4 regions of the Vibrio sp. B1FLJ16 genome follow, and region 1 is predicted to be linked to each of the others. Evidence: predicted binding sites of a transcription regulator. Region 1 holds the regulator's gene; each other region holds the start of a gene.
The links. Region 1 encodes PurR, which represses purine synthesis genes. Its sites were predicted from a motif close to TNANGNAAACGTTTNCNTNA; they were not measured.
Positions count from the first base shown of each region.

Region 2: a site for PurR is predicted at 1,331-1,350, ahead of glpX (class II fructose-bisphosphatase). Genes of this name have one in related genera too.
Region 3: a site for PurR is predicted at 1,090-1,109, ahead of KHN79_RS06065 (phosphoribosylaminoimidazolesuccinocarboxamide synthase). Genes of this name have one in related genera too.
Region 4: a site for PurR is predicted at 1,633-1,652, ahead of KHN79_RS08345 (inosine/guanosine kinase). Genes of this name have one in related genera too.

Region 1 is NZ_HG992749.1:1,981,169-1,984,366, reverse strand. It holds gene KHN79_RS09000 (TfoX/Sxy family DNA transformation protein) at 50-643, opposite strand; cyclic di-GMP riboswitch class I at 760-849, opposite strand; gene purR (HTH-type transcriptional repressor PurR) at 1,122-2,126, opposite strand; gene torD (molecular chaperone TorD) at 2,564-3,198, opposite strand, start outside.
Region 2 is NZ_HG992749.1:260,634-263,831, reverse strand. It holds gene rraA (ribonuclease E activity regulator RraA) at 18-545, shown strand; gene zapB (cell division protein ZapB) at 817-1,059, opposite strand; gene glpX (class II fructose-bisphosphatase) at 1,408-2,415, shown strand; gene KHN79_RS01215 (metalloregulator ArsR/SmtB family transcription factor) at 2,873-3,198, shown strand, end outside.
Region 3 is NZ_HG992749.1:1,337,408-1,340,605, reverse strand. It holds gene KHN79_RS06075 (hypothetical protein) at 5-190, shown strand; gene KHN79_RS06070 (SulA-like leucine-rich domain-containing protein) at 616-1,008, shown strand; gene KHN79_RS06065 (phosphoribosylaminoimidazolesuccinocarboxamide synthase) at 1,226-2,329, shown strand; gene KHN79_RS06060 (transporter) at 2,441-2,818, opposite strand; gene KHN79_RS06055 (phospholipase A) at 3,052-3,198, opposite strand, start outside.
Region 4 is NZ_HG992749.1:1,830,061-1,833,258, forward strand. It holds gene KHN79_RS08340 (DNA-binding protein H-NS) at 1-129, shown strand, start outside; gene KHN79_RS08345 (inosine/guanosine kinase) at 253-1,557, opposite strand; gene KHN79_RS08350 (hypothetical protein) at 1,675-1,944, opposite strand; gene mnmA (tRNA 2-thiouridine(34) synthase MnmA) at 2,136-3,198, shown strand, end outside.

The DNA of each region.
Region 1 (3,198 bases):
CGCAGACGAAGCTGCGGTTTTAGAAGTTTAAGGAAATTTAGCTGAATACTTATCTCGAAAGAGCGTTTTTCAACTCTTCTCGTCTAGATTGAGGTACGACGCTCCAATGAGTGCCGTTTATTGCGCCTTCTAAGGCCCAGAGCAGTTCAATGCTAACCTTTGCTGAGTGAGAGTCACGTATCGCTTTATAAGCGCTTAGTGCACCTTCTTCTTCAAGCTGTTCTACTGATTCAATACCAGCTTTTTTTAGCATTCGCTCTGTAGCGAGCCTTAAGTTAGGCAGATCTTTCAATCTGTCTGGCTTGCTAGTTGCTTGTTGTTTTTTTTCTAATTTAGCTTGTTCTAATGACTGCTTCGCCACTTCGACTAAGCGCTCACTTGATTCCCATAAGTCGTTGGAAATCGCGTAGTACTTAGTAACTACCGGAAACCCACGCTTTTTATAAACGTACGGTTTTAGTCCTTGTGTCTCGAAGTTAGATGAAGTCTGTTGGTCTGCTCGTATATGAAGTTGATCATTTACAACAAGTGCAAACATCGTTTCATCTGCGAAAAGCCCGAAGCCACCAAACATAGAGCGCGACTTGATCGTGCCAAGTGGCTCAAATAGCTTCATAGAATCTTTGAGTATCGGTTTATCCATGATGTGTTATCTCGGTGTAATTAATATTACGCCACCAAAAGTCAGGTCCGAGAGAATAGCAAATACATACAAGAATAATGTCATTAAAGGGTAAACTCATTATATGCATATTTGCCATCGGCAACCCCGCTACCTTTCATTCTATCAAATGGTTAAGGCCGGAAGCTTTGCGTCCCACCCTTTCGGATGGTTTGCCCTGTGCGTGACCATATGAGGATACTTGTTATCTTGAATTAACATCACGTTTTAGCGATCAAAATGTGATTTTCCTTCAAAAAATTGCAAGGTATTTATGGGTGCTTGTTCATATGTAAAAGATGTGATTATGCATGAGCTAGTTACTGTGTGATATGGATTGTAATTATATAAAACAGTGCTTTACTAATGTTATTTTTACGGTATGGGACTACGATAAAGAGACTAAAAATTTAATTTATCTGGATAAAAATAAGCGCTCATTAAGAGCGCTTATGGAGAGTTAGTTAAGTTTCTTTACCGTATTTCGGACGACCAACTCTGGTTGCATTTCAAAAATGCGTTTTTCGTGGTCTTTATCTTTAATACGTTCTAGTAGAATTTCGAACGCATTTTTACCAACACGACGTTTAGGTTGGTGAATCGTCGTCAATGGCGGAGAGAAGTATTCTGCCAACTCAATGTTGTCATAACCAATTACGGAAATATCGTCAGGGATCTTGATGCCGTTTTGCTGTAAGCGACTCATAAGGCCTAATGCCATCGTATCGTTAAAGCAGAAAACCGCTGTTGGGCGTTTTTCCATTGCCGTAATTTTATCCGCAACCAAAACAGCAGTGTCACACTCGAAATTCCCTTCAAGAATCCAGTCTTCATTCACAGGAATGTTTGCTTCTGCCATTGCTCGGCGGAAGCCGACTATACGCTCTTTACAGGCTAACTTATCAAAATGGCCGCTTAGGCAAGCAATATCAGTATGACCGTTTTCGATCAGATATTTGGTTGCGATGTAACCGCCTTCTTCTGAGTTATCCATGATTTTGTCGGCTTGTGAACTTTCCGGACCCCAGTCCATGACAACTTTTGGAATGTTAGAGTGGCGGTCGAGCATCTCATTTAGCTCTTCCGTTAAGTCAGAACACATGACTAAGATCCCATCAACGCGTTTTTCCGCAAGCATACGAATGTAATCGCGTTGCTTTTCGTAGATACCACCGGTATTACATAAGATCAGTGTGTAACCTTGACGGTAACAGTAGCTCTCAACACCATCAATGACTTCAGAGAAGAACAGGTTAGTCGATTGCGTTACCAACATACCAATAGTACGAGTTGAGTTACATTTCAGACTGCGAGCAACCGCACTTGGTGCATAGTTAAGCTCATCAACTGCTTTCATAACTTTTTCTTGCGTTGCTTCTGCAACAAAACGCGTCTTATTGATAACGTGTGAAACTGTGGTGGTTGAAACGCCGGCTAATCGAGCAACGTCTTTTATAGTGGCCATAAATGGTGTCCTGTATCGAGCTACTTAATATACCATTGAAGATAAACCGTTCTGCCTAATCCCTTTCGCAAACTCAGTGCAATAATCGCTTGCACACAGAGTTCGCATAGCGTTGGTTTCTCCTGAAACAGTAAAAGGTTTGTAGCGATATAATAGGCTGAGGCTGCCGATTTTCCTAAATTGAGCGAAATAGCGAACTTCAACCTGTAAAGAAAACACAAAAACCGCTATTATTTCAGCGGTTTACATGAAAATCATATTTAATCGTTTGCGTTCACATTTTAGCTCTATATGGACGAGCTCGCAATAATAACAGCAATAATTTTGCGTATTTCAAGTCACATTTTGATGGCTAAAAAAGTTAGTGTTTTCAATCAGGTTAACGCAAGAGAAAATCCGCAAACCTGGTGTGAGAATTTTCTGAAAAAAGACAATGCCTATTCACCAGTAAGATAAGTACTGTCTAGTTTGCAAAATGCAACGAGTAATTGTGCAACGCTGGCATAGAAACCAAACTCATCTAATTGATGACACTTTGCAGAGAATTGAGGCAACCAAGACATGAGTTGATGCTCAATGAAATGGTTCTGCTGAACAAAGGCTTCTTCCATATGCTTTTCCTGCTCGTACTCGTTGGAGCGAATGATCATGTTGCCCAAAAAATCGAGTTCTACGGCTAGGTGATCAGCAGGTTCGTTAAGTTTGTCATCGACTTGTACACCAAAATCTGCCATCAACTTTGCCATTTCTTCCGCTGGCTTATCGTTTAGTAAACCAGATTTACCGATATACATAGAAGCATAGGGCAGAGCACCGTACTTTTCTGTTTTAAGAAACAATTCACAAAAGTCAGCTGCTAATTCAAGCTGAGCGTCTTCACGGTCTTGCAGCCGGTTTAGTGCATCGACGAGGTTATTAACCGCGAGTTTCAGAGACTCGTTTTCACCTAAGCCAGCTAAAAAACTACGAATTTCTACACTGTGGTAAGCCTCTAGATCTTTGTCGGTCAGCTCTTTGGCGAACAAGCTAGAAAACCACCAGTAAATTTCGGCACGTTTTTCATTAAAAGCTT
Region 2 (3,198 bases), 1.4 Mb from region 1:
GTTTAGAAAGGTACGTTATGGAATACAACACCTCAGCACTCTGTGATATTTATCTCGATCAGGTAGATGTGGTTGAACCAATGTTCAGTAACTTTGGCGGCCGCGCATCATTCGCAGGTCAAATCACAACAATTAAGTGTTTTGAAGATAATTCACTGATCCGTGAAACGTTAGAGCAAGACGGGCTCGGACGCGTATTATTAATTGATGGTGGCGGTTCCTTACGTAAAGCCCTTGTTGATGCAGAAATCGCATCTCTCGCTGAAGAGAATGAGTGGGAAGGTTTGGTCGTATACGGCTGTGTGCGCGAAGTCGACGAGCTGGAAGATATGAATCTTGGTATTCAGGCTTTGGCTTCTATCCCTGTGGGTGCATCCAGCCAGGGTATCGGTGAGTTCGACGTGCCAGTGAACTTCGGTGGCGTCAGCTTTCTGCCAGAAGACTACATCTACGCTGATAGCACCGGCATCATCCTGTCTCCTGAGCCACTCAATATAGACTTAGAGCTGGATGAAACGGAAGAAGCAGCAGAAGAACAACTCTGATTGGCTGAAAGCGTAGTAGCTCGCTCTTTCGTCATTCCGAGGAGCATAAGCGACATCAGGAATCTATTTATCGCGAGTACGTGTCTGAGGTTTACACCTTTACCAGCAGTGTACGCGGATAGTAGATTCTGAATCACGCTCGTTCCTCGCGGTTCAGAATGACGAGGATTTACTCCCACGACACTAACATCTCCCCTGCAATACCAAAACACCCGCCTGAGCGGGTGTTTTCAATTCTGGATGGATATACCACACGTTGTAAACAACGGGATTATTCCACTTCTTCCATTTTGCCAAGTAGTGCACGAATACGCTCTTGCCACTGCGCGTGCTCTTGCTGAGCTTCCTGCGCTTTTCGCTCAAGTTCTTCACGTTGAGAGCGAAGTTCGTTTGCTTCAGCTTCCAGCTTTACTTTATCTTCTTTCAGCTCTTCAACTTCCATCTGAAGAAGAGTGATCGTGTCAACTGCAGTTTGAATTTTAGATTCTAGTTGTGCTAATACTTCAAAAGACATTCTTGGCCTACCTATATTGTTCCGTTGGGATGATGCATGAGACATACGTACATCTAACCTGTATGAAGTTCATTCTACTCAGCGTCGCGACGAGAAACACTTACTATATTCGATATTCTGCATCATTCGGTTAAAAAACCGGCGCAATCTCACTAAACGCTGACATTTCCTATCGACGACATATTTTCGTGCAAGGTTTTTGCGTACCGCTATGGCAAAAACTCACCTAGTATTGATCAATTTCAATTTAACCAAAGTAAAAGCTCGGCAAAAAAGCAAACGTTTAACCCTCGTTATGCTAAAATCGCCGCGCAAATTATTCTTCCTTCTTGCTTACTTGGAGACATCATGAAACGTGATTTAGCAATGGCATTTTCCCGTGTTACTGAAGGTGCAGCGCTGGCTGGTTACAAATGGCTTGGCCGCGGCGATAAAAACGCAGCAGATGGCGCAGCTGTTGAAGTTATGCGTGCTCTGCTGAACAAAACAGAAATCAGTGGTGAAATTGTCATTGGCGAAGGTGAAATTGATGATGCACCAATGCTGTACATTGGTGAGCAAGTGGGCATTGGCGGTGATGAGGTAGACATCGCAGTCGACCCGATTGAAGGCACCCGCATGACTGCGATGGGTCAATCGAACGCATTAGCAGTGCTAGCTGCCGGTGAGAAAGGCAGTTTTCTAAAAGCGCCTGACATGTACATGGAAAAACTGGTTGTTGGCCCTGGTGCAAAAGGCGTGATCGATTTAGAAAAGCCACTAAAGGAAAACCTGGAAAACGTCGCAAAAGCACTCAACAAATCTCTGGACACGTTGGTGGTGATCACGCTTGCCAAGCCTCGTCACGATGACGTAATTGCAGAAATGCAAGCCATGGGCGTTCGCGTCTTCGCGGTGCCTGATGGTGATGTCGCGGCCTCTATCCTGACCTGTATGCCAGACAGTGAAGTAGACATGATGTACTGCATCGGCGGCGCACCAGAAGGCGTCGTTTCAGCAGCAGTCATTCGTGCACTGGATGGTGATATGCATGGCCGCTTACTACCACGCCATGAAGTCAAAGGCGAAACGGAAGAAAACCGTATTTACGGCGCGGCAGAACTCAAACGCTGTGAAGAGATGGGCGTGAAAGCAAACGTCGTGTTGAAAATGGAAGACATGGCACGCAGCGACAACGTTGTATTCTCAGCAACCGGCATTACAAAAGGTGACTTACTAGAAGGTATTTCTCGCCAGGGTAACATTGCGACAACGGAAACCCTTCTGATTCGTGGTCGCTGCCGCACCATTCGTCGTGTCAAGTCTACTCACTACTTAGAACGTAAAGATCCAGAAGTTCGCGATATTATTTTATAAAAGATTAGGGCCTAGGGATTAGGTTCCTAGGTCCTAGGAAAAGACAACAGATTACGGATTACGGATTACGGATTACGGATTACGGATTACGGATTACGGAGAAGTATAGGGCCTAGGATCCTAGGTCCTAGAACCTCGCTCCTTCTGTAAGCGCAGCGCTCCGTATTCCAAAAACCAAAGCACCAACTCCTGCGTTTAAGCACTGAATCCCCAACAAGCCCCTCCGTACTCTGTAATCTGTATTCCAAAACAACAGACACAATAACCACCGTTTATCACTTCAGTTACAGCGCGTTCCCCTAGACCCCAAGATCTTTCTCTTACCTAGGACCTTCTTTTCCCTAGGATCTAATATCCTAAAAACCTAGGACCTTTCTTCCCCCCCCCCCTATTATAAAGCCTTTTCTTTACAAAACTCATCGCGCATAATATGTACTGATGTATAGATGGTGGGAATATGAAGACCGTAGACAGGATATTACAAATCGTTAAGCGTGACGGCTCCGTCACGGCAAAACAACTCTCTTCTGAACTGGGTATGACTACCATGGGTGCGCGTCAGCACCTGCAAGGGTTAGAAGACGAGGGCATCCTGTCTACTCACGATGTGAAAGTGAAAGTCGGACGCCCGACTCGTCACTGGGCGCTGACACAAAAAGGCCATGAGCAGTTTGCCGATCGTCATGGTGAACTCACGGTTCAGTTCATTGAAGCGGTCGAGCATATCTTCGGTAAAGAAGGGCTTGAAAAAGTCACTTCCGAACGTGAAAAACTCACTTTACA
Region 3 (3,198 bases), 640 kb from region 1:
ATCAATGTTCACTGAAGAAGGCACCTGTGACTGGTGTAAAAAACCTGCTCTAATCACTCGACATGACTATGTAGATGGTAAACACCATCACTCATGTGAATCTTGCTACGACATGGCGAAAATCGATGTCCGCCTGTTTAACCAAGGTGAATTGCAAATGCGTGAGCGTCTTACTCAACGCGCGGGTTGAAAAAGAGCAAATCAACGGAACTGATTTTTGAAAGCGCCTTATACAAGGCGCTTTTTTATTGCCTTTTATCTATCCCAACGTCCCCACCTATGCCGCTAGCAATGATTTCATCTCCATTTAGCTTGTCGCCTGCCTCCAATTACCTAGGTATACCATCGGATGTAACTGTCCAAACTGATTAAAACCACTGTATATACAGTAGTTATGCTCTCTGCATACAGTATCCATTCTGCTAGCCACCTCACATTATGGAACCTAAATCACACTTACCTTCCCACCAATAAATCATTATAACTCAACAACTTAAACAAGAATCAAAGCTATTAATAAGTAAAAGCTTGCCACAATGGGCATAAAAATCAGTTGATCGCGTATCAAAAACAAACTACTGTATAGACATACAGCATGTATAAAGGAACAGTAAGATGCAGCTACACGGTCAAACTCAAACATACTCTCGTTACAATGTACTGGCACAAGCGACTCAACCAATGGACGGTTCTGAGCAGCTTCTTTCTAAGCTCGCTGTTCTGTCACAGCAGAAACAATGGATATTGTTTACTTCCGAGTGCCCTCGTCCCAATTTTGACCAGCTATCTGCTTCCAGTATTTGTTGTAAAAACGTCATTCAGATGAAGCCATCTCAACAGCTTTCTGAAGTCGAGATTGTAATTAAAGCGATTAAATCTGGTAACGCCAGTGCGATAGTTGCCTCCAATAGCATCGCGCCAACAAATCAATCCATATTACGTGACATTGGCCTGCGTTATCAGTGTGAAGTCTTTTTCGTCGAAGGCAGAGTAAATCAGTACCACTAACAAGTTCGACGTTATCCATCCTGCATCTCGCCTCCTTTTTAAGGGGGCATTTTTTTATCTCTAATTTAGTGAACGAACAAATTAAGCAAACGTTTGCTTTTTATCTGGCGAGTTAAAATAGTTCTGGTATGATGCCCACATTCAATTTATTCAGCACTTCACCCTTGCTGAATATCTTCTCTTTATGACGTTTGATTAAGAAGATAGGAATGTCGCAATGAGCCTTGCCAATCAAGTACTTGCCGTCAATGACGACCTGCCAATTCGCACTCACAAACCCGTACATAGCGGAAAAGTTCGTTCAGTTTACTGGTTAACTGAAGAAGACAGCGCCCGCCTGATCAAAGAAAAAGGATATGACGTAGCTCCAGACGCGCCATTGGCGATCATGGTGATCAGTGATCGCATTTCTGCTTTTGATTGTATTTGGCATGGCGAAGGCGGTCTGAAGGGCGTGCCGGGTAAAGGGGCCGCATTAAACGCAATCTCTAACCACTGGTTTAAGCTGTTTAAAGATAATGGCCTGGCTGACAGCCACATCTTAGATATTCCTCACCCGTTTGTTTGGATCGTTCAAAAAGCGAAACCCGTTAAAATTGAAGCAATTTGCCGCAAATACATTACGGGGTCGATGTGGCGTGCATACGCAAACGGTGAACGCGAGTTCTGCGGAATTCAACTACCTGAAGGTCTGGAAAAAGACAAAGCCCTACCTGATCTTTTGATGACACCGTCAACTAAAGGCATTTTAAAAGGTATTCCCGGCGTACCGGAAGCGGATGACGTTAACATTACTCGCCAGAATATCATTGATAACTTTGAAGCATTTAACTTCTCAAGTGCAGAAGACATCGCACTGTACGAAAAGCTATTAAAAGAAGGCTTTAACGTTATCAGTGGCGCATTAGAGTCGATTGACCAGATCTTTGTCGATACCAAGTTCGAATTCGGTTATGTACAAGATGCTGCTGGTAACGAGAAGCTGATATACATGGATGAAGTGGGCACGCCTGATTCTTCACGTATTTGGGATGCGAAAGAATACCAGGCTGGTAACATCGTTGAGAACTCAAAAGAAGGCTTCCGTCAGTTTCTTTTGAACCACTTCCCTGATCCGGATATCCTGTTAAACAAAGAGCGCATGCCTGAACGTGAAGCGCTTGCCCGCGACAATGATCTGCCAGTTGAGTCGTTGATGGATATTTCTAAAACTTACATCGGCATCGCTGAAAAGATTACAGGTAAGCCAATTAACCTAAGCGAAAACCCGAAAGCAGAAATTATCGAAGTGCTCAGCAAAGAATACGGGTTGATTGACTGATCAGTTAATCATACTTAATTAAAAAACAAAAAGTCCGCATCAAAGCGGACTTTTTCTTTATAGACCTAGACGGGACTCTCTCTATCGTTATCTACTGTAACAAAGGATGATTTAAAATTTTAGAGTCAGTACGTCTTGCTCTGATGCATCAATTTTTAAGTGACCCCGAGACTCAATGTACTCGATTTGTTTGGCGTCCAGGGAATACGGCATGGCAACACGAAGTTCATCTATCCCCTCGTGCTTCGCTAAGCGCGTTAACTTAAGCAAGTTGGATTCATCACTATGACCCGATGATAAGTCCTTTAACGCAGCTTGCCATAAGCGATCTTCTGGCTTACTCAGTTCAGCCAGATTATTTTTCCACATTAAACCAAAAATGGGAGCAATGGTGTCAAGTGCATCTGCGAAGGTCCACTTTTTACTTGCTGTTGCCCCTAGAAAACTAGTGTAGTCGAATTCAATGCATGTCTTTTGTTGCTGGTTCACTCTATGCTCCGACATTCGAAATGAGATATTCCAAATATCGTTCAACTATTTTGATATAGCAATGGGATATAAAAGATTGGTCTTTTATACCCAAATTTAAAGTCAAAAAGAAATATTAAAACCAGCCTCGTAACAAGATCTGCACAGGTTTCATTATATACGCAACCATTTGATTAATATTTTTAGTAACAAACTAAACACTAAGTAAAATAAGCACGATCTATGATGCCAGACTATAAATTCATCAGCTTAATACCAAAGCCAACACGCGTTTGCGAATGGTCATAATCAATCAGTGTCTCACCATAACCGTGATAGCCCTGAAGATACACACCAAGAATGTCATTGAAATAAAACGTATAGCCTAGCTCAACGCCGCC
Region 4 (3,198 bases), 150 kb from region 1:
CGCCCTGCAAAATACAAGTACACTGACACTAATGGCCAAGAAAAAACTTGGACAGGTCAAGGTCGTACACCTTCTGCAATCCAAGAGCAGCTTGATGCTGGTAAATCGCTGGACGATTTCCTAATCTAAAATTGCTTTTTATAAAAAAGGCTCCTCAGGGAGCCTTTTTTTTTTGTAACAACAAATAAATATGGCGCATATCCTAACGCGCCATATTTACATTCATGAACAAACTGTTAATTCATAAATAAATTAACGTTCCCAATATGCTTCTTCAAGACTATCTTCACGCTCAGGAAGACCACGTGAGAGACGTGGAGAGTGCTGAACAAGAACCTCATAGCTCGCGCGGTTAGCATATTTACAAACCTGTGAGAAAGAAGAGTAAGTTAAATACTCATGACTATGCTTACTTGAGTTAGGCACATTTTCTTTGTGGTATTTATTGGCAGCCATATCATGAAGAACAGCAGATAATGCAGCATCACCTGCCCCATTGGTATTCTTAATTTTTTCAGGCCCGCCCATATATGGAGATATATGTGAGTACACTTTTATTGGCGATTCACATGACTCTTTTTTCGCTGGGCGACTAAATTCATAACGGTTAAATTCCGCTATTGAGCCTGGAAGTAATGGCAACGTCGTTTCACGTTTCGCACTTTCTTCCGTGTAACCGGCCATAAACAAACCAACAGGCCCTGCAGTACAAAGCACTAAATCAGCCCATTCTAGCGTTTTATCTGATGCAGCTAACGGATCAGACTCTCCTGTTAACGCTTCTGCTTCATCTTCATTCATTGCAACAACAGAAACATTGTCACGAATAAATTCTTGCCAGTACTCTGGATCATCCTGAATAACAAATTTAGTTCCCAGCGTTAATACAACTGGCACATCGTATTTTTTCGCAAACTCAATGGCCTTCATCGTTGCTTCAGGCATTGGGTCGCCTTCTTTACAACGAACCAAATACGATGTGAGCACCAATGCAGAAGCATTTTTGAAGATTTTTTCAGGGATATTATCAGGGTGAAGCTGATTCATCTGACCTTCGCTAATTGCAAAGGTGCGTTCACCATCTTCAGTGATCAGGGCAAAACAGCGCCCAATCGCACCGTCAACGCCTTGAAGATAATTTAGATCCATGCGGCTGGACGTTTTGCAAAGGTATCGATAGCCGTAACTACCAATTTTGATGTCCTGGCTCATCACTCCCAGCAGCGTCGAACGGTCATCAGCGAGAACCGAGTAGTTGTGGAGCGTATTTCCAATCGTACCACCGGCGTATTCGTTGCTGATGAGATTCTCTTCTCTCAGGTGCTGGTAAAGTGCTTCTGCTGTTGCATCATCAATAACCAACGAATGACCTTTACTCAACCCGTACTTTTCAATCACATCTGAGGTAACTTTAGCTTCAATATCTACCAAAGTTTGGTCGATGCCAATGATATGAGTGCGCGTCATCTTCTTGCTTTCTTGTGCTTGACTCACTAATGGGTCGCGAGCATGTACAGGAAAATAATGCTTGGATTTGCGTTGTCCAGGAAATTTCATATTGTTCGTCTGAGTAAGGGAAGAAAAAGAGAACGGATTCTATAACGCTATTAACAAAGCAGCAATAAAAGCAATTATAGCAAACGATTACCTTCCTCTTTTTTTATTTTCGACGAGTTATTCCCCTTCCATAAAGCTTAAATCCGGAAGCTGTTCCAGGTGCTCGCTATAACGCTTCAGGTTAAATTCACCTTCATTTTTCATAACATCAAACACCTCAATTGACATAGCGCAAGCCATCATGGCGATTGCGTCTTCACGCGGTGTTCCCGTCATCATTAAGCGCATTAATGTTTCTTTTACTTTGATTGGGTTGCCATCTTCTAACTGGTTTTCAACAATCTCAATTAACTCAGCTTCTTGCATGAACTTATTTTCGTCTGTCATCTTCATATTACCTCTTGGATTTTGGGTAACTATGCCATATATAAGTCCTCTATACTTAGGGAAATTATCAATCGATAGTTTTGCTGCTTGAAAATACAGCAAAAACAAATTGTGATTTCCGTCTCGGATCTGTCACCGGTGTGTGGTTTCTGTTAGAATCTGCGTCCCGTTTATTTTAGTGGTGTTTAGTAATGTCTGATAACAGCCAAAAGAAAGTCATCGTCGGTATGTCCGGCGGCGTTGATTCATCTGTTTCTGCGTATCTTCTAAAGCAACAAGGCTACCAGGTAGAAGGCCTGTTTATGAAGAACTGGGAAGAGGATGACAACGAAGAATATTGCACAGCGGCAGAAGATTTAGCCGACGCTCAGGCAGTATGTGACAAACTTGGCATCCACCTACACACCATTAACTTTGCAGCAGAGTACTGGGATAACGTGTTTGAATACTTCCTTGCTGAGTACAAAGCAGGTCGTACGCCTAACCCTGACATTCTTTGTAACAAAGAAATCAAATTCAAAGCATTCCTAGAATTTGCTGACGAAGCACTCGATGCCGATTACATCGCTATGGGTCACTATGTACGTCGTTCTTTCCCGGAAAACGGTGAAAAACCTCAAATGCTACGTGGTCTGGATAGTAATAAAGATCAGAGCTATTTCCTGTATACACTAAGCCACGAACAAGTTGCTCGCAGTCTGTTCCCTGTTGGTGATTTAGAAAAGCCAGAAGTACGACGTATCGCGGAAGAGCAAGATTTAATTACGGCGAAGAAGAAAGACTCAACTGGTATCTGCTTCATCGGAGAGCGCAAGTTTACTGACTTCTTAGGTCGTTACCTGCCAGCGCAACCTGGTAACATCGAAACACCAGAAGGTGAAGTCATTGGCCAGCACCAAGGTCTGATGTACCACACGCTAGGTCAACGCAAAGGCCTGCATATTGGAGGCCGCAAAGGCGGTGGTGGTAATGAAGAACCATGGTTTGTTGGTGAAAAAGATCTAAAACGTAACGTGTTAATAGCGGTACAAGGCAAAGACCATCCAATGCTTAAATCAGAAGGTCTACTTGCATCACAACTTCATTGGGTAGATCGTGAGCCAATTCGCGATGTTATGAAGTGCACGGTAAAAACCCGTTACCGTCAACAAGATATTCCTTGTACAATCATTCCAATTGATGATGAGAACATTAAAGTTATCTTTGATGAACCACAAATTGCAGTGACTCCGGGTCAATCTGCTGTGTTCTATA